Regions from separate parts of the Catenibacterium sp. CAG:290 genome, predicted to be linked through region 1. Evidence: predicted binding sites of a transcription regulator. Region 1 holds the regulator's gene; each other region holds the start of a gene.
What was found. Region 1 encodes HrcA, which represses chaperone genes, less so after heat shock. Its sites were predicted from a motif close to TTTTAGCACTNNNNNNNNNNNAGTGCTAAAA; they were not measured.
Positions count from the first base shown of each region.

Region 2: a site for HrcA is predicted at 3,572-3,602, ahead of QVO42_RS04165 (lactonase family protein). Genes of this name have one in related genera too.
Region 3: a site for HrcA is predicted at 1,158-1,188, ahead of QVO42_RS06645 (Hsp20/alpha crystallin family protein). Genes of this name have one in related genera too.

Region 1 is NZ_FR898862.1:2,853-9,653, reverse strand. It holds gene ruvB (Holliday junction branch migration DNA helicase RuvB) at 1-291, shown strand, start outside; gene QVO42_RS09060 (ComEA family DNA-binding protein) at 309-779, shown strand; gene QVO42_RS09055 (ComEC/Rec2 family competence protein) at 770-1,738, shown strand; gene QVO42_RS09050 (ComEC/Rec2 family competence protein) at 1,848-2,753, shown strand; gene holA (DNA polymerase III subunit delta) at 2,792-3,751, shown strand; gene hemW (radical SAM family heme chaperone HemW) at 3,753-4,844, shown strand; gene hrcA (heat-inducible transcriptional repressor HrcA) at 4,970-5,992, shown strand; gene grpE (nucleotide exchange factor GrpE) at 6,006-6,578, shown strand; gene dnaK (molecular chaperone DnaK) at 6,596-6,801, shown strand, end outside.
Region 2 is NZ_FR898799.1:12,462-19,262, reverse strand. It holds gene tgt (tRNA guanosine(34) transglycosylase Tgt) at 1-170, shown strand, start outside; gene queA (tRNA preQ1(34) S-adenosylmethionine ribosyltransferase-isomerase QueA) at 175-1,200, shown strand; gene QVO42_RS04180 (epoxyqueuosine reductase QueH) at 1,200-1,829, shown strand; gene QVO42_RS04175 (aminotransferase class I/II-fold pyridoxal phosphate-dependent enzyme) at 1,826-3,004, opposite strand; gene QVO42_RS04170 (Lrp/AsnC family transcriptional regulator) at 3,006-3,497, opposite strand; gene QVO42_RS04165 (lactonase family protein) at 3,625-4,659, shown strand; gene QVO42_RS04160 (hypothetical protein) at 4,736-4,918, shown strand; gene noc (nucleoid occlusion protein) at 4,922-5,731, opposite strand; gene rsmG (16S rRNA (guanine(527)-N(7))-methyltransferase RsmG) at 5,703-6,407, opposite strand; gene mnmG (tRNA uridine-5-carboxymethylaminomethyl(34) synthesis enzyme MnmG) at 6,409-6,801, opposite strand, start outside.
Region 3 is NZ_FR898827.1:1,787-8,587, reverse strand. It holds gene QVO42_RS06655 (Hsp20/alpha crystallin family protein) at 1-186, opposite strand, end outside; gene QVO42_RS06650 (Hsp20/alpha crystallin family protein) at 243-635, opposite strand; gene QVO42_RS06645 (Hsp20/alpha crystallin family protein) at 688-1,080, opposite strand; gene QVO42_RS06640 (GH32 C-terminal domain-containing protein) at 1,233-1,496, opposite strand; gene QVO42_RS06635 (LacI family DNA-binding transcriptional regulator) at 1,548-2,528, opposite strand; gene QVO42_RS06630 (DEAD/DEAH box helicase) at 2,530-5,736, opposite strand; gene murB (UDP-N-acetylmuramate dehydrogenase) at 5,801-6,796, opposite strand.

The sequences.
Region 1 (6,801 bases):
GATGAAATCATTACTAAAGACCGTACAATGCAGGCATTGGACCGTTTAAAAGTAGATAATCTAGGACTAGATGATGTCGATCATAAATACTTACTAGGTATCATCAATCGTTTCCAAGGTGGCCCTGTAGGATTAGAAGCACTTGCTGCAAGCATTGGTGAGGAAAGAATGACATTAGAAGATGTTTATGAACCTTACTTACTACAAAAAGGCTTGATCAAACGTACTTCAAGAGGCAGAATTGCGACAGATCTTGCTTATAGGCATTTTCATATTACAAGAGAGAATTAATTTAATTCTCTTTTTTTATGCGTCAAATTAAGATTATAGGGCTGATTCTTCTAAGTATTGCCTCATTTATATATGGTTATCAAAAGCCTGAGAAGGTCAGCTCAACGCAGAAATCAGAAGTCTATATTACATTAGAAGGTGCATTTAACAAGACAGGAGAAGTCCCTATAAAAGAAGGGATGACAATGAGTGATTTAGTTAAGGAAGTTGGAGTTAAAGAAAATGCCTGTATGGATTCTTTGAATATGAATAGAAGTATCCAGGCAGAAATGCGTCTTTACTTACCAGAAAAAAGAGCAAATATGATTTCACTCAATAAAGGAACAATAGAAGACTTTATGACATTAAAAGGAGTAGGAGAGAAAACAGCACAGAAGTTTATAGACTATAGGCATACACAGCCCTTTTATACAATAGAAGACATTATGAATATACAAGGAATCGGTGAGAAGAAATATCTCATCTACCGTGATTACTTATGCCTTTAAGATATCATTTAGTATATTATGCAGTATTTGTCTTATTACTATCTGTTGCTTATCTTGTTCATCCTTTATTTTATATATTTCTATTAGCTTATTTAATTTATCTAGTAAAACGATTTGGAAGAAAGATGTTATTTCTTCTTTTTTTATTACCTATTATATTAAGACCAGTGACTTCACCGGAAGTGCCTTCTATTGTTTCTGGAAAAGTGAAAGATATAAGAGATAATTATGTTATTTTAAATACAGATTATGGGAAGATTAAAGCTTATACAGATCATAAGTTTCAATATAATGATGAAGTACTCGTTAAATTGAACTTTCTAGAAATCAATCATCGTAAAGATCCTATAGGTTATGATGAATATCATTCATTCAAAGCTAACAACATCGTCGCAAAGGCTAAAATCACCCATATTACTTCTGTCTCATCTCATCCCTCCTTTTATCAATTGCTAGAAAAACAGTTTTCTTCCTCAAAATCTATTAAAAGCTATCAGAAGCTATTTATCTTAGGCATTAAGGATGAAGCTATTAAAGAAGACTATTCATTCCTCACAAGTCTTTCTCTCGTACATATGTTTGCTCTTTCAGGAATGCATATTCATTTACTCTATAAATGTCTCAGTCTTATTAAATCATTTATACGTGATGATATTGCAGATATCATCATTAAAGTACTTATAGCCTTTTATGTTTTTTCTATACCTTATAATATATCTCTTTATCGTGCTTTTTATATGTTAGTAATTTATGATCTTGTGAAGGAGAAGTTCAATCAGCTAGATGTTTTATCATTTCTTGTTTTAGTTAATGTTATCAAGAATCCTTATATCATCTTTAGTATTTCTTTTGTCTTTTCATATTTTATTTATTTTCTTGTCATTATGACCAAACATTTCCCATATCGCTCTTTCCTTATTTATTTATTTAGGTGGTATTCCTATTGTCCTCTCACTTAATTTCTCGATTAATATCTTTTCTTATTTCTTAACAGTTCTTCTTTCTCCTTTTATATCCTGTTTCTATGTTGTGACACTTCTCTCTCTTATTTTTCCAATAGATCTCATTATGAAGATGATGATTGGCTACCAGCAGATGATTCTTACCTTTATTACTTCATTCAATGCAGAAATCATCTTTCAAAAACCAACACTCTCATTTATTATTCTTTATTACATTATCTTGTTTAATATCTTCTTATTATTAGAAGAAAAAAAGAGTATTCAATTTTCTATGTCATTGTTGTGCGCACTACTAATCAGCTTCCATATATATAGTATCTATAAACCTTACACGCAGGTCTCTACTATTGATGTAGGACAGGGAGATTGTTCACTCATTCGTCTGCCTTTTAATCAAGGAAATTATTTGATTGATACAGGTGGTAATAGGGAATATGACATAGCCTCACATAATGTGATTCCATTTCTTAAATCTCAAGGTGTTCCGTGTATTGATAGAGTTTATATCTCTCATCATGATTATGATCACTATGGTGCATTAGATTCATTAAAGAAGAAATATAAAGTCAAGCGTGTTGTTGATACCTATCAAAAAGAAGAGAAGAATAAACTCATTACAATCAAGATGCTCAAAAGTGATGTTATCTATCCTTCTACTAATGAAAACTCATTAGTGATGTTAGTCACAACAGGAGGCTATAATTATTTATTTACAGGCGATATCCCAAGTAATGTAGAAGAAGACCTCTATAAGAAATATGGGAAAATAGATGTGGATGTCTTAAAGGTTGCACATCATGGCAGTGGTTATTCTTCTTCTGTAACATTCTTTCAAATGGTTCATCCTCGTATTGCAATGATTGGTGTAGGAGAACATAATCTCTATGGGCATCCAGCTCATATTGTCATTAAACGATTAGAAGAAAGAAAGATTAAAATACTGCGTACAGATCTTGATGGCAGCTTTTCTATTATCACTTATTTAGGAGAACATCTTATTTACCGCTATTAATAAATTTATGGTAGAATAGGACAAAAGGATGGAGAATTATGAATATTGTATTATATGGAGAAGAAAAACTGTTACTTGCACAAAGATTAGGAGACTTAAAAAAGAAATATCAATGTACAAGTGATGATATGAACTATATGGTCTATCATGCAGGTGAAACACCAATGAAGGACATTATTGAAGATGCTTTAACACAACCTTTCTTAACAGAATATAAGATGGTTGTATTAAAGAATCCAATCTTTCTCACAAAAGAGAAGCCTAAAAAGAAGCTAGTTACAGATGAAGATATCAAGTTATTTTTAGATTATATTGAACATGATAATCCAACAACATTATTTGTAATATATCATGATCAGCGTAACTTTGATGAAAGAAAAAAAGTAGTTAAATCATTACGTAAAAACGCGAAATGGTATGAAATAGAGAAATTAACCTTCAATCAGCTTTATAAGGCTACTAGAGAAGCCATTGTTCATAGAAATGCCTCTATTGAAGACAATGCTCTTGCTTTATTACTAGACCGCTGTGGAAATGATCTTCTCACTATTTCTAATCAGGTAGAAAAATTATGTCTCTATACACATAGTATAAAGAAAGAAGATGTTGAAAGATTGGTTCCACCACGCGTTGAAGAGGATGTCTTTAAGTTAACCAATGCATTATTAGCTCATGATTTAAGAAATACAATGCGTGTTTATCAAGACTTAATCTCTAAGAAACATGATCCTTTAGAACTCATTGGTTTAATTGCGAATGCATTACGTAATCTCTATCAGGTTTCTATTATGAGTAAAAAGGGATATCGTGATAATGATATTGCTTCAGCATTAGGTCTTAATCCTCGTGCTATCTATCCAATTCGTAAAAATGCAGCACATTTTGATATCACTGAACTGATGGAAAAACTCTATGCCTTATCAGAACTAGATTATGCAATCAAGACAGGTACAGTAGATAAATTTAGAGGACTAGAACTTTTCTTGATGAGGATATAATATGGAAACAAAAGCACTTTATATTCATATTCCTTTTTGTGATCATATCTGTTCTTATTGCGATTTCGCAAAGGTCTATTATCTTGAAGAGTTTGTCTTAAAATATCTAGAACGATTAAAGGAAGAACTTGATGCACTTCCTCATCATATAATGAGAACTATTTATATAGGAGGAGGAACACCAAGTGCTCTTTCTTTAAATCAATTAGATGCATTATTAAGTATGGTTGATCCTTTTGTAGGGGATGATACTCTCGAATATACAATAGAAGTCAATCCTGAATCAGCAACGCTTGATAAACTAGAATGTATGCATACTCATGGTGTGAATCGAATAAGCGTTGGTGTACAGACATTTAATAATGATTTATTAAAAAGGATTGAACGTTATCATACTTCTGATATTGCGAAAGAAGTAATAAGAAATGCATGCTCTATAGGCTTTAAGCATATCTCTATTGATCTTATGTATGGACTTCCTAATCAGACATTAGAAGATGTCCAAGAAGATTTAAAGACTGCCTTATCACTTCCTATTAATCATTTATCTTATTATTCACTTATATTGGAGGAACATACAAGACTTTATGATAACTATGAACCTCTTGATGAAGAGACAGAAGGAAAGTGGAGTGATTATATTGTAGAGACACTTTCTCATGCTGGTTTTCATCGCTATGAAGTCTCTAACTTTGCGTTAGGAAATCATGAATCAGAACATAATAAAGTTTATTGGCATTATGATAATTATTATGGTGTGGGCATTGGTGCGACAGGTAAAATAGATGATGAACTTATTTCTCACTCGCGTAGTCTTACTGATTACTTGAAGGGGAAGAATACAATATATATAGAAAAAGAAACAATTGAAGATACAATGTTTAATCATCTTATGATGTCTTTACGTCTAAAAGAAGGATTAGACCTTGATGAATTTAAAAGAAGATATCATTGTTCTGTAGAAGATGTCTATAAAGAAGCTCTTACTAAGAACCTAGGTAATCATTCGTTGATTATTGAAAACAATCATTTGAAAACAAATGATACACTCGATCTTCTTAATTCCATTCTTCTAGATTTCTTACCAGAATAAGTGGTTTCTCAAATAAGAGAAACCCTTTTTGATATAAACTAGCACTAAAGTCTTGACACTGCTAAAAAAGAAGGTATAATGAATCTAGCACAAGAGGAAAAAGAGTGCTAAGGAGGTGCTTGGGAATGCTTTCGGCAAGACAAATGCTTATATTTAAATATATTGTCGAAGAGTTTATTGAAACAGCAGAACCTGTTGGATCTAAGCTTCTAATGACAAAATATGAATTACCATATTCAAGCGCCACTATTCGAAATGAAATGAGCAAGCTTGAAGAACTTGGCTTTCTAGTGAAGACACATACATCTTCTGGTCGTGTTCCTTCCAAGAAGGGATATTACTATTATGTAAATACTTTGCTTCAGCCAAATGTCGACGAACAGGTAAAGAATCAGGTTGCAACGATCTTTAGTGATACACATCAATCATTGAATAGTTTGATTAAAGAAAGCTGTGAAATGTTAAGCCAGTTGACTGATCTGACGGCGGTTGCTCTAGGACCTAATTCAAGTTATGAATGTCTGCAGAACATTACACTTGTTCCAATTGGGACGCGTAATGTCACTGCGATTATTGTAACGGATAAGGGACATGTAGAAAATCGAGTTTTCACTTTATCTGAGACATTGAGTTTGGATGATTTACAATCTTGTGTGGCGGTAATGAATGACACATTAGTTGGAACACCAATCAATCAGGTGGCAGATAGATTAGAAAACGATGTCAAGCCAATCCTCAATACGAGAATCAAGGAACATGAAATCTTGTTTAATGCTTTCTTAGAAGCATTTATGAAGTTTGCAAGAAACAATGTATATTTCTCTGGTAAAGATCATTTGTTGTATCAACCAGAATACAATGATGTCAACAAGTTAAGAAAATTAGTGAGTGCATTTGAAAATTCATCAAACTGGAATTTCTTAGCACCAACTGATGATGATGGTATCAAGGTATTAATTGGTGATGATTCAAATGTATCTGGACTTGATGATGTATCAGTTATTTCATCTTCTTTTGATACAGGAGGAGCTAGTAAAGGAACGATTTCTGTAATCGGTCCAACACGTATGCCTTACAAGAAAGTTGTATCGCTTGTAGAATATATTACTGAAAATATAGAAAGAATCATCAAGGAAAATGATGAGTAGAAGAGGTGAGACCATGGCAGAAGAAATGAAGAAAGAAACAGAAGAAACTGTTGAAGAAACTACTAAGGAAGAAGCTGAAGAAGTAAAAGAAGAGACAACTGAAGAAACAGCTGAAGAAACAGTAGATCCTAAAGATGAAAAGATTAAGGATTTAGAATCTCAAATCAACAAGTGGAAGACAGATTATTATAAAGTATTCGCTGATATGGAAAACTTAAAGAAAAGACTTAAAAATGAACATGCGAATCAGTTAAAGTATGCAATGCAGTCTTTTATTGAAGAGTTATTACCAGTTATTGATAACTATGAAAGATCATTAACTGTTGAACCTGAAAGCGAAGAAGGTAAGAATATTCTTAAGGGTAACAAGATGATTTTGAACCAGTTAATGAATATTTTAGGCAAGAATGGTGTAACTGTGATTGAAGCGCAGGGTAAGGAATTTGATCCAAATATGCACCAGGCAGTTATGCAGGATGATAATCCTGACTTTGGTCCAAATATTGTGACTGAAGAATTACAAAAAGGTTATATGTTAAAAGATAGAGTAATTAGAGCAACTTTAGTGAAAGTGAATAAGGATTAATAGGAGGAGAACTTATTATGAGTAAAATTATTGGTATTGATTTAGGTACAACAAATTCATGTGTCAGTGTTATGGAAAATGGTGAAGCAAAAGTTATTGCAAATCCAGAAGGAATGAGAACAACTCCATCAGTTGTTGCATTCAAGAACGGTGAAATCATCGTTGGTGAAGCTGCAAAGCGTCAGGCTGTTACAAATCCTGATACTGTAGCATCAATCAAGAG
Region 2 (6,801 bases), on a different contig from region 1:
ACAAGTGTGATGAAATCTTTGGTAAGTCTTTATTATCTATTCACAATGTTGCATTCTTATTAGATCTTGCAGCAGATATTAGAAAAGCAATTCAAGAAGACCGTTTAGCTGATTTTAAGGAAGAATTCTTAGAACAGTATGGTCGTGATGTTTATGAAAGGGCGTTTTAGTTTTATGGATATTGAATTATTTGATTATGATCTCCCAGAAGAATTAATTGCACAGACACCATTAAAGAAACGTGATACTTCACGTTTAATGGTTCTAGATAAAGAAACAGGAAATGTTGAACATAAACATTTCTATGATATTCTCGATTATCTAAAGCCTGGTGATGTGCTTGTAAGAAATAATACAAAGGTTATTCCAGCACGTCTTTATGGTCTTAAGGAAGAAACTGGTGGACATGTAGAAGTTCTTTTATTAAAGGATCTTCATGATGATTTATGGGAATGTTTAGTAGGTAATGCGAAGATTGTAAAGCTAGGTACTGTGATTACTTTTGGTGATGGTCGTTTAAAGGCTCAGTGTACTGAAATCAGAGAAGAAGGTATTCGTATCTTCAAGATGATTTATGATGGAATTTTCTATGAAATTCTTGATCAGTTAGGTATTATGCCTTTACCACCATATATTAAAGAAAAGTTAAATGATCCTGATCGTTATCAGACAGTCTATGCAAAGGTAGAAGGTAGTGCTGCTGCCCCTACTGCAGGCTTACATTTTACTGAAGAACTACTTCAGAAAGTAAGAGAAAAAGGGGTTGAAATCCTAGATGTGACTTTACATGTTGGTTTAGGTACATTTAGACCTGTTAAGGTAGAAAATGTATTAGAACATCATATGCATAGTGAATATTATGAAATCAGTGAAGAAGTCGCTGAAAAATTAAATCAGGCTAAAAAAGAAGGTAGACGTATTATTGCGGTGGGTACTACTTCTTGCCGTACACTAGAAGCCAACCATTCTAAATATGGATGCTTCAAAGCAACTCATGAAAATACAAATATCTTTATTTATCCTGGTTATACATTTACTGGTATTGATGCATTGATCACAAACTTCCATCTTCCTAAATCTACATTAGTGATGCTTGTAAGTGCTCTTGCAGGTAGAGAACATATCTTAAATGCCTATAAGATTGCAGTAAATGAGAAGTATCGTTTCTTCTCATTTGGTGATGCAATGTTTATTCACTAATGAAACAGAATTATCGTTTAGTGATGTTGGAGACTCTTAAACATTTAGAAGGACGTCCAAAGTTATTGCTTCATGCATGCTGTGGTCCTTGTTCTTCTAATGTAATTAAAGAGTTATGTCAGTACTTTGATATTACTATTTATTATACAAATAGTAATATCTACCCTGCTGATGAGTATCATCGTCGTGAATCTGAGTTAGAAAGATTTGTGAAAGAGTTCAATGATAAAGAGAACCAGAATGTACAAGTGGTAGAAGATGCCTATGATCCTGAAGAGTATTTAACGCATATTGCGCCATATAAGGATACTGGGGAAAAGGGCTACCGCTGTTATGTGTGTTATAAAGTAAGAATGGAGAAAGCAAGAGATTATGCTAGAATGCATGGTTTTGATTATTGGACAACTGTGTTGTCTGTTTCTCCTCATAAGAATAGCCAATGGATCAATGAGATTGGTGATGATTTAGATCTAGAAACGCCAAAATTCCTTCATAGTGATTTTAAGAAGGATAATGGTTATTTGAAATCAACACGTATGAGTGATGAATATCATATGTATAGACAGAACTACTGTGGCTGTGTTTATAGCTATCAGGAGATGCTAGAAAGAGAAAAAACAGACCTCTAATGAGATCTGTTTTTTAAGTTATCTAAGAATAGTTTAATCTTCTCAGTCGCAATTTTTAATTCTTCTAGTGAGTATGCATAAGAGACACGAATAAATCCTTCTCCAGCATCACCAAAGGCTGTACCTGGTACACAGGCTACCTTCTGATCATTTAATAGTTCTTCACAGAATTCTTCAGATGTGAGTCCTGTAGAACGGATACATGGGAATACATAGAAAGCACCCATTGGGTTAAATGTATGAAGTCCCATATCATTAAATGTTTTTACAAGGAAGTTTCTACGTGAGAGATAAGAGGCTCTCATTTCTTCTACTTCTTTATCACAATGTCTCAGTCCATCTATTGCACCATATTGTGCACCAGTAGGTGCTGACATGATAATATACTGATGAATCTTACACATTGCCTTAGAGAGTACTGGGTTTGCAAGGACATAACCTAATCTCCAGCCTGTCATAGCATAAGCTTTAGAGAAACCATTGATGACAACAATCTGATCTCTGATTTCTGGGAATGAAGCCAATGTACTAAATGGTTCTTCATAACTTAATTCTGCATAAATTTCATCTGATATAACGATAATACCTGATTCTTTAATAATCGGTACAAGTTTCTCATAGTCTTCTCTTGTCATTGCCCCACCTGTTGGATTTGATGGGAAGTTGATCAACATGACCTTTGTTTTTGGTGTAATAGCTGCTTTGAGCTTTTCAGGTGTTAATTTGAATTCATCTTTTTCTTCTAGGTGAATTCTTACAGGTACTCCTCCTGAAAGAATAACACTTGGTTCATAAGCGACATATCCTGGGTCTAAGATAATCATTTCATCACCTGGATTCATTAAGGCTCTTACTGCGATATCGATACCTTCTGAACCACCTACAGTCACAATAATTTCATTTTCAGGATCATAATGTACACCAAAACGACGATAATAATAATTACTAATTTCCTGACGTAATTCTAATAAACCTCTGTTTGCAGTATAGAAAGTACGTCCTTTTTCAATTGAATAGATTGCAGCTTCTCTAATCTTCCAAGGTGTCGCAAAATCAGGTTCCCCTACACCTAATGAAATAACACCTTCCATCTGGTTCGCAAGATCAAAGAACTTACGAATACCACTTGGTTTAATAGTTTGTGCTGCAGTACTTAATTTCTTCTCATAATCCATTTTATGGAGTCACCACCAGTCGCGTATTTTTACCATCTTCATCATCTACTAGGACATGTCCATCTGTCTTATATGGCTTTAACACAAATGTTGTTTTTGTTCCTGTAACACCAGGAATACATGCTAATTTAGATGCAACAAAGTGCGCGACTTCCTGCATAGTACGACCCTTTACAATGCACATAAAATCATAATCACCAGATAATAAATACATTGTTTCAATTTCTTCGTACTTATAAATGTGTGACGCAATACGATCATAACCATATTCTCTTTCAGGAATCGCATTAATCTCAATCATCGCAGTCACAAGTTCAGTATTTGTCTTGTCCCAGTTGACAATAGTATGGTAACCACAAATAATCTTCTCTTTTTCTAGTCTATTTAATCTTTCTACAATGCTGTCTTTAGATTCTGCTAGCGCGGCGGCTAGGTCAGAAACCTTATATCTTGCATTTTTCTGTAATAATTGAATTAAAAGACCATCACTCATAGATAAAAGTTCCTTATTATCCAACCTTTTGTCCTCCTTTGACTATTGTACAATCATTTTATAATAATGAAACTCATTAGTAAATAGAGAATAATTGTGATAAAATATTTTCATGTGGAGGTGTCCTATGAAAACGTTTTATGTTGCAAGTTACGGTAAAGGTAACGATAAAGGAATCTATATCGTTTCTTTTAATGAAGAAACATTAGAATTAAAGAAAATACAACAGATTTTAACTCAAGATTTTCCATCATATCTGATTACGAAGAATAAAGAACTTTATGTATCTTATAAGAATGCAAGATCTAATAATGAAGGTGGAGGATTAGGAAGTTTTAGTATTCATAAGAATGAATTGATTCTTAATAATAACTATTCTTCTTCTGGTAGAAGTTATACACATTTATGTATCTCTGATGATAATAAGTATATCTTTGCTGCAAACTATCATGTTGGTGCAACAGCTGCTTATAAACTAGAAAATTATCGTATTGATCATAAGATTGGTGCTGTGAGACATACTGGTATGGGGCCTGATTTATTAAAGAGACAGACTGCACCTCATGTACATAATGTAGGTTTTACACCTGACAGACGTTTCTTATATGCTGTAGATTTAGGTGCTGATAAGATTGTGATGTACAATTATAAAGATGGTGTTCTTAAAGAGAATACAGATTATACAGTAAATGTTGTACCTGGTTCTGGTCCTAGACATTTGATTTTCTCACAGGATGGACGTTTTGGTTATCTCATTAATGAGATTGCGAATAAGATCATGGTCTTTAAATATAATGAGGGTCGTATGAGTTTAGTTCAGGCCATTCATTGTGTTCCACGTCATTTTAAGGGATTTAATGCAGCTGCCGCAATTCATCTCACAAAGAGTGGAGAACATCTACTTATTTCTAATAGAGGTCATAATTCTATTGCCTTATATAGAGTCAATAAAGAGAATGGTAAGATTTCTTTACTTTATATGGTACATACTGGTAAAGAACCAAGAGACTTCAATATTATTGATGATAAGTATGTTATTGTAGGTGCACAGGAAGATAATAAACTTCAGGTACTTACTTTTGATGAAGAGAATGAAAAGCTATTGATGACAGATTCTGAATTAGAGATTCCTGCACCTGTATGCGTATGTGTTGAAGATTGAGCTTAGCTCAATCTTTTTTAATATATCATTAAGTAATTTAAAGATTCTTTGAGAATAAATATATAGGAGGTTCTCTATGGAAGAATTGATGAGAAATTTATATTTATTCTTAACAGAAGCAGAGAGAGGTGATGTATTAAGAATACATGTAACTGAAACAGATGAATGTTATGAATTTAGTTATGATGAAGTTATGGATATTGTGTTCCATAATAGAATTCCAGAAAGATTTAAAAAAGAAGTAGATCCTAATAATTAGGACCTACTTCTTTACTTTTAGAGTAATGATGACTTCGTCATCTGTTTCATCGATGTTTTCTTCTACATCAGTTCCTGCATCAGTGACCATCTTTACTGCTTGATTGATTGTATTGATTGCAATTTTAACACTTCTAGAGAATTTACGTACACGTGGTTTTTCTTTTTTAGGTGTTAATAGTTTCGCAATTCTTTTTTCTGTTTCATCGACAGTCAAATTCTGTTCAAGAATCTCCTTCAACATATTATTTTGTTGTGCTGTATCTTCTAGTTTTAATAAAGCACGGGCATGTCTTTCAGAGATTTCTTTTTTCTTAACTGATTCCTGTACAGTGATAGGAAGCTTTAAGAGTCTAAGTTTATTAGCTACTGTAGACTGCTTCTTACCTACCTTTTCAGCGAGTTGGGCTTGTGTTAAACCCTGTGTATCTAAAATCTGCTGATAAGCTAAGGCTTCTTCTATCGCTGAAAGATTTTCTCTTTGAATATTTTCTACTAATGCGGCATTGGCAGTCTGATTGTCATCAAGTTCCTGAATAATACATGGTACTTCTGTAATACCTGCTAGTTTACAGGCACGGTATCTTCTTTCCCCTACAACAATCTGATATTTACCTTCATATTCTCTGACTACGATAGGCTGTAAGAGACCATTCTGCATAATAGATTCAGCGAGTTCCTGGATCTTCTCATCTTCAAAATGAGTTCTTGGCTGTTCCTTATTCGCAACAATATCATTGATGTCTAAGAAACAATAAGCATCTTTAATAACGTTCCTTTTCTTTCTATAAAGGCTTCTTCTTAATTTGTCCATAGTTTCTTGGGTACTTTGCAGGTGTTGATTTCACTTTCTTGATCACGATGTTATGACGATGATCATTCTGATCACTTAAAGTAAAAGTAAAATCATCCATCACTTCTCCTCCAAGTACCTTTATGCCTCCCTTCGCATCTTTTAATTCTTCAAGGGCTTTGAGTCCTTTTAATGAAAGGAAGTAACCATCTTTCTTCACTAATGGGAGACAAAGTTCATCTAAGATATTTAATCTTGCAACCGCACGTGCCATGACAATATCAAATGATTCACGATGATCTTTACAGAAATCTTCAGCACGTGATGCAACTGCTTGAATATGATCTAATTCTAATTCTTTAAATAAATGATTCAAGAATGTAATTCTCTTATTCAAAGAATCTACAATAGTGACATTTAATTCTGGATAAACGATTTTAAGTGGAACTGAAGGGAATCCAGCACCTGCACCTACATCGCAGATTGTTTGATTAGAGAATGGGAAATCAAACGCAATTGTAAGAGAATCATAGAAGTGTTTTAAATAAACACCTTCTCTATCTGTAATAGCGGTTAAATTCATCTTCTCATTCCATTCTACAAGTATTTCATAATACTTTTCAAACTGTTCAATCTGTTTTTCTGAAAGCACAATGCCTTTTTCTTCTAAGCTCACAATAAATTCTTGTTGTGTCATATTAATCTCCGTATTGTGTTTTTAAGTGAATAAGTAAAACAGAAATATCTGCAGGATTAATACCAGAAATACGTGTTGCCTGACCAATAGTGACAGGTCTGACCTTCTTTAGTTTCTGTCTTGCTTCTAATGATAAGTTTAATACATCATCATAGTTTAAGTCAGCAGGAATCTGCTTTTCTTCCATATTCTTTACTTTTTCTACTTGTCTTAGTGTTTTTTCAATATATCCCTTATATTTAATAAGAATAGTGACTCTTCTCATTTCTTCTTCAGTTAAGTCAACATGTTCAATATAAGGTAATAAGTCTTCATAAACTAATTCTGGTCTTTGAAGAATAGCACGGGCAGTTACACCTTCTTTTAAACGTGTTGAGCCCTTCTCTTCTAAGAG
Region 3 (6,801 bases), on a different contig from region 1:
TGTTAAGTAACCATCAGTCAAGTCTAGAGAAATATCTTCTTTCTTATATCCAGGAAGAGCGATATTCATTTCGTAGTTGTTGTCTACTTCCTTGATATCACACTGCATTGCATTGGTAGTTGGACGCATCCATCCATCATCAAACATATCATCAAACACATCATAGAAACCAGGTAAAAATCTCATAAGTAACATCTCCTTTATTAAATTTAAACATGGGATTCTTAGTCTCGTGTTATGAACTATTCAATCATAATAGCTTTCTTTTCTTCGATCTTTTCAGGTTCAGTCTTAGGGAAAGTGATCATTAATTCACCATTTTCGAACTTAGCAGCGAAGTCTTCTTCTGTATATCCTTCACCTACGTAGAACTTTCTTGAACAGCTTCCTGTATAACGTTCACTTCTAATAACCTTACCATTACTATCTTTCTCTTCCTTATCCTGATTAGTATTTGCAGAAACTGTTAAATAACCATCAGTAAGATCTAGAGAAATATCTTCTTTATTATATCCAGGAAGGGCAATATTCATTTCATAATTATTGTCTACTTCCTTAATATCACACTGCATTGCATTAGTTGTTGGAGTCATCCAATCATCAAATAAATCATAGAAACCAGGTAAAAATCTCATAAGTAACATCTCCTTTATCAAATTTTAACATGGGATCATTGATCTCGTGTAATTAGTAAATTGTAATTGATTTCTTTTCAACTCTCTTTGGTGCTTCCTTTGGCACAGAAATCATTAATTCACCATTATCAAATTTAGCTTTGATATCTTCTTCGGTAAATCCTTCACCTACATAGAAGCTTCTAGAACAGTTACCACTATATCTTTCACGTCTTACAACACGACCTGCTGTTTCTTCTTTCTTAGCAGCTGCTGATACTTTTAAGTAGCCATCCTTAAGTTCCAAAGAAATATCTTCTTTCTTATATCCAGGAAGAGCGATATTCATTACATAAGTAGTTTCTGTTTCACGAATATCACATAACATGGTATTTGCTTTTGTAGTATTGACTCCTGAATCAAATAAATCATCAAACACATCACTAAAATTTGGATAATATTTCATATTTGTTCGCCTCTCTCAACGTTTTTCTTATTTCTTAGTAACCTCTCTATCGATTACAACTACTATTATAGCCACTCTTTTAGCAAAGTCAACACTTGAGTGCTAAAAATTAGCACTTTCTTTTATAAAGTGCTAAAAAGAAAAGAACCTGCCTATTTGGCAGGTTCTAAGTCAATCGATTTTAATTGATAAGCAGTCATATCAATTTCTTTATTACTTATAATTTCAATAGTATCTGAATTGTTGTAAATACGTGTAGTAAAGGCATAAGCACCATCATTGATGAATAGCTCTAAAGAAGATGTGTCGCTAAACAAAGTCATATTATTCATTTCATGAATTTTAATGTGTTTCACACCACGACCTGAACTGCTTTTATTCATATCAATAGTGAGAAGACCATCTTCATAATTCATATTTACACCTCTTATCGGCATGATACCGATTCCACATTTTTAAAAAAAGCATCAGATACTTCTGACGCTTTCTCCTTCTATAAATGAGAAGTCAATAAGTGTAGCACGTTCGACCTCTTTTTCTTCTATCATATCAAGAATAATCTGTCCAGCCATCTGGCCAGCATGAGCATAATGGAACTTAATAGTTGTAAGAGCTGGGGACATTACAGTAGAAGTCCAATAACCACCAAATCCAGTCACTGAAACATCCTCAGGAATACGTAAACCGTGATCTTTTAGAACCTTCATACATACCATCGCAATTGTATCTGTTGCACAGATGATGGCAGTAGGGCATGTATGATTCTTTAAGTAATCATTGAGTTTATCCATTGTCTTTTCAGCAGAGAAGTCTGTTTCTAGAAAATAAGGATGTACATCCTGTAAGCCATCATAAACACCCTGTCTACGAATGACTCCTACAGCCACATCTTTTCTACTTACTCCTGCATATACAACATTCTTATGACCATTAGAATAAATATACTCACCTATCTTATAGCCTGCTTCATAATCATTATTGATAACACTCACGCCATCATCATAAGACTGAGCCATAAAGACAATAGGAACAGAACTCTTAGAGGTAATATCTCTATGTGCCATTGTGATAGAAGTGGCAAGAAGAATAATACCATCCACTCTTAATTGCATAAGTTTAGTAATAGATTTGATTTCATCGAGTTCATCATGATTAGTATTAATAATGATTGTCGTATAATGATGCTTCTTTAAGAACTGATCAATATTCATCATCATACGACTAGAAGCATATGAAGTAAGAGTAGGGCATACAATACCAACAGTATGTGTCTTGTTGGCTTTTAAATTTGCAGCAAGCACATTAGGCTCATAATCATATTCTTTTACAATCTTTTCTATCTTCTGACGTGTTTCTTCTTTTACATAGCCACCATTAAAATAACGAGAAACAGTTGTTTTAGACACACCTGCAACTTTTGCGATATCGGCCATAGTCATCTTCTTCATGCTAATCCTCACTAAATAAACTCATGATTTCTTCACCACTCATAGTCGTAATAGAACCACTGTTACCTTCCACAAAACGATCAGCTAAATCCTTCTTAGCTGCCTGTAATGTCTGAATCTTTTCTTCAATAGAATCAGCCATAATTAACTTATATACAAATACTTTATTCTTCTGTCCAATACGATATGCTCTATCTGTTGCCTGGTTCTGTGCAGACATATTCCACCAAGGGTCAAAGTGAATAACACCTTCTGCTGCAGTGAGGTTTAAACCAGTACCTCCTGCTTTTAAACTAATTAAGAAGACTGTTGTATCATCATTCTGATAAGCATCTACTAAACCTTTACGATCCGCTTTATCAGTATCACCAGTCAACATATAATAAGATGTCTTACTCTTATCTAATTCTTTCGCAAGAAGATTCAATAAGCTCTTAAATGATGAGAATACAATAATCTTCTTGTTATTGTCTTTATATGTTTGAATAATATTTAAACATGCTTCCATCTTAGAAGACATATGTTTTACATCATCAAAGACAATACGAGGTTCACAGCAGATCTGTCTTAACTTTGTCAACATAGCAAGAATCTGAATACGATCCTTAGAACCATCTAAAGTCTTTAATAACTGATTGGCCTGTGCTAAATGAGCTAAATAGAGCTTCTTTTCATCTTCACTGAAGTCTACAAGTACAGTATTTTCAATCTTATCAGGTAAATCTTTTAATACTTCATTTTTCGTACGTCTTAATACAAAAGGTGAAATCATCTTCTGCAATTGTGTCTGAACCTCTTCATCATGATCCTTGACAATAGGTGCTTCATAATGAGATTTAAAATAACGATAGTTATATAAATAGTCTTTATTTAAGAAATCAAAGATGGACCACAATTCAGCAAGTGAGTTTTCAATAGGTGTACCAGTTAACGCATAGCGCTGTTTACCTTCTAATGATTTGACTGCAATCGCATTCTTAGTCTTCTGATTCTTAATATACTGTGCTTCATCTAAAACAATAAAATCAAATACAATATCCTTATATTGTTCATAATCCTTACGAATATAATCATAAGAAGTAATCATTACATCAAACTGCTTATAGTTTTTAATAATCTCTTTACGTTCTTTTGCGCTACCCATTACACAAGTCACCTTTAAATGAGAAGAGAACTTATTAAACTCATCCAACCAGTTTAAAATCAATGAAGCAGGACAAATAATAATAGAAAAGTGATGTTCATTACTTTCTAATAAACTCATAATCTGGATTGTTTTACCTAAACCCATATCATCTGCAAGAATACCACCAAAATGTAGATCATTCATAGTAGAAAGCCATTGGAAACCTTCTTTCTGATAATCTCTTAATATGGCATCATAACGTTCATTTAATTTATGTTTATGATGTGTATAGTTCTTTAAATGATCCAATACGTCCTTAAATGATTCTTCACGATTGACCTGTACATACTGGAAGTCCTGTGTTGCTAAGTCCATTTGACAAGCTCTATTTAGATTTAAATCAATTGTACCATCTTCAGAAATATCTTTAGGTAGAATATGATACTGATCCATCATATTGCCTAACTCATCTAATTCATGTGTATCAATATATAATAACTGACCATTCTTTAAACGATGATAACGTTTCTTTTTCTTATGACTTGCAATAATATTAGCTAATTCTTCTTTAGGCACATCTAAAGAATCTAAGTCCATTTCTAATAGATTATGAGAGACCTTGATACCAACAGATAAGTTCATAGACTTCTTAGAACCAATCGCTTGTAAAGAATCAGATACATAAACATCTGTCATCTTATTAAGATGTCCTAAACCATCATGAATCATATCTATTGTTTCATCACGATGTGTATCAAAACGCATAGGTCCTGACATATCATCAGGATTATATTTCTCTAAGAAACTAATAATGAGATCTGCTTTTAAAGAATGAGGTACATCTTCTTTAAGAAGATCATGTGTTCCATCCTCATATGTTCCAATTAGGCTAACTAAAGCATATTCGTCTTCATCTACATCTGCATAGATTTCTAGATGTGATTCTTCCTGAATTGTATCCTCTAAACCTACATACTCAATATATTTCTTTGTAGGAGAAATAATATAACGAGTAAAGTTTTCTAACTGTTCATGCGCTACATAAAGACGCTGTAATGTATCAAAACGATTCAATAACTCAATAGTAACACCCTGTTTATCGAAAGGATAACGAGTGATAGTGAATTCTGAAGGTGTATATTGATATAAACATCTCTTACCAGCAAAATAAGGTGCTATATTTGTTTCTAGTTCTAGAATTGTATCATGTTTATCTTTAGTCACTGATACCATAGGATGTAATTCACCCTCTATACATTTAAAAGCATGTAAAGATGCAGGAATAGTTGTAAGCAACTCCCATAAAGCATCAATATTCTCATTATCAATGAATAACGTATTATTATTAGTAAGATGAGAATGATAGAATCTCAGAATAAATTGGTAAATCTTTTTAGATGGTTCATCTAGAATATCAGGATTATGAACAAAAGATAAAGTCTTTCCATAAGCATGATATTCATTATTCTGCATTTGTGATACAAAGTTAGGAATACTCTTTACAATATAATCTCTTGCACGGCCTACCTTAAATGTGATATTAAAATTCCATCCATCTGCACGAAGCAGCTTTAAATGAACGGGTGTAGAACTTACAGGTGTAAACTGATTGACTAACTGATTCTTAATATAATCAGTCAATGCATTGGTTTCCTTTTCTCTTTCCATTCTTCTAAATTCAGCCATCTGTTGTTCCCATAAAAGACGTTCTCTCATAGCACTCTTCTTTTCTTCCTGTGCACGCTTTTCTAAATCAACAGCATAACGATAAGGGAATGTATTGGGAGATAACTCCTGAACCTTTAAAATAAGGGCTCCTATATGTCCACAGGCTGTATATTCATCAGCATATATACAATTACAGTCTGTTGATACTATTTTAGAATTGGGATTCACAAGAACACGGGGAAGATAGATATTACCATTAATCATAACTTTACCAGATATATGATAATAACCACGATTATCTATAGTGATAGAAACATTTACAACATAATCTCTTCGATAGTATTCTCGTGCAATATCACGGTTACGTGCTCTAGATACAACACGTTCAAATTCATTGTCAGTGATAAATAACATAGCAATTCCTCCTAATCTAACTAATTATATCATAAGAAAGAACACAAAAAAACTGGAATAAATCTTATTCCAGTTCAACAGGTTCCTGTTTTAGAGTTAGACCATATTTCTTTTCAATAATAGAAACAATTTCTTCTCTTGCCTGTTTTAAGTGAGCATAGCTTTGTGCACTTTCATTAATTAAGATCAGTGCAGCTTTTTCTGGTACACGCATACCATAAAATGATTTACCCTTTAATCCAGCATGGTCTATTAACCATCCAGAAGGGACTTTATTACCTTCCCAGACAGGAACATTCATACTTCTTAAACGTTCTGCTTCAGCATCATCTAAATAAACATTCTTAAAAAATGATCCAGAACTAGCCATTTCTTCTGGTTTAGGTAACTTAGACCAGCGTATTTCAGTAACCATCTTTCTAATAGATTTAGGAGAAAAATCAGTAATCTGATGTTCTTCTACATAACTCTGTAAAGAAGTATAGAAAGGAGGAGTAAGTCTATCATGACTCAAATGAATTCTCATAGAGATAATCAAATAACGTCCAGCATCTTTACCCTGATTAAAGATACTTTGCCTATAACCTAGATTCATATCTTCTTTCTTAATAGTGACATACTTTTCTTCTTTTAAATCATAAGCATGTACAGATTCTAATACTTGTTCTATTTCCTGACCATAAGCACCTACATTTTGGACAGGTGCAGCACCGACAGTACCAGGAATAGCACTTAATGCTTCAATACCAGATAAATTCTTTTCTGTAGTAAAAGCAACTAAATCATCAAGTAGTTCTCCACCCATTGCGTCAATCGTCAATTCATCAATAAAACGTATACCTTTAATACGATTTAAAAGAATAACCCCCTTGAAACCTTCATCTTTTCCAATTACATTACTTCCTGTACCTAGAATAAATACAGGTAATTGACGTTCTTTCGCAAATAAGTAAGCTTTTTCTACATCTTCTACGGTCTCTAATTCAATCACATAACGCGCTAGACCGCCTAGGCGCATTGTAGTGAGTTCTTTAATTTTTACATTCTCATTAATTTTCATAAAGT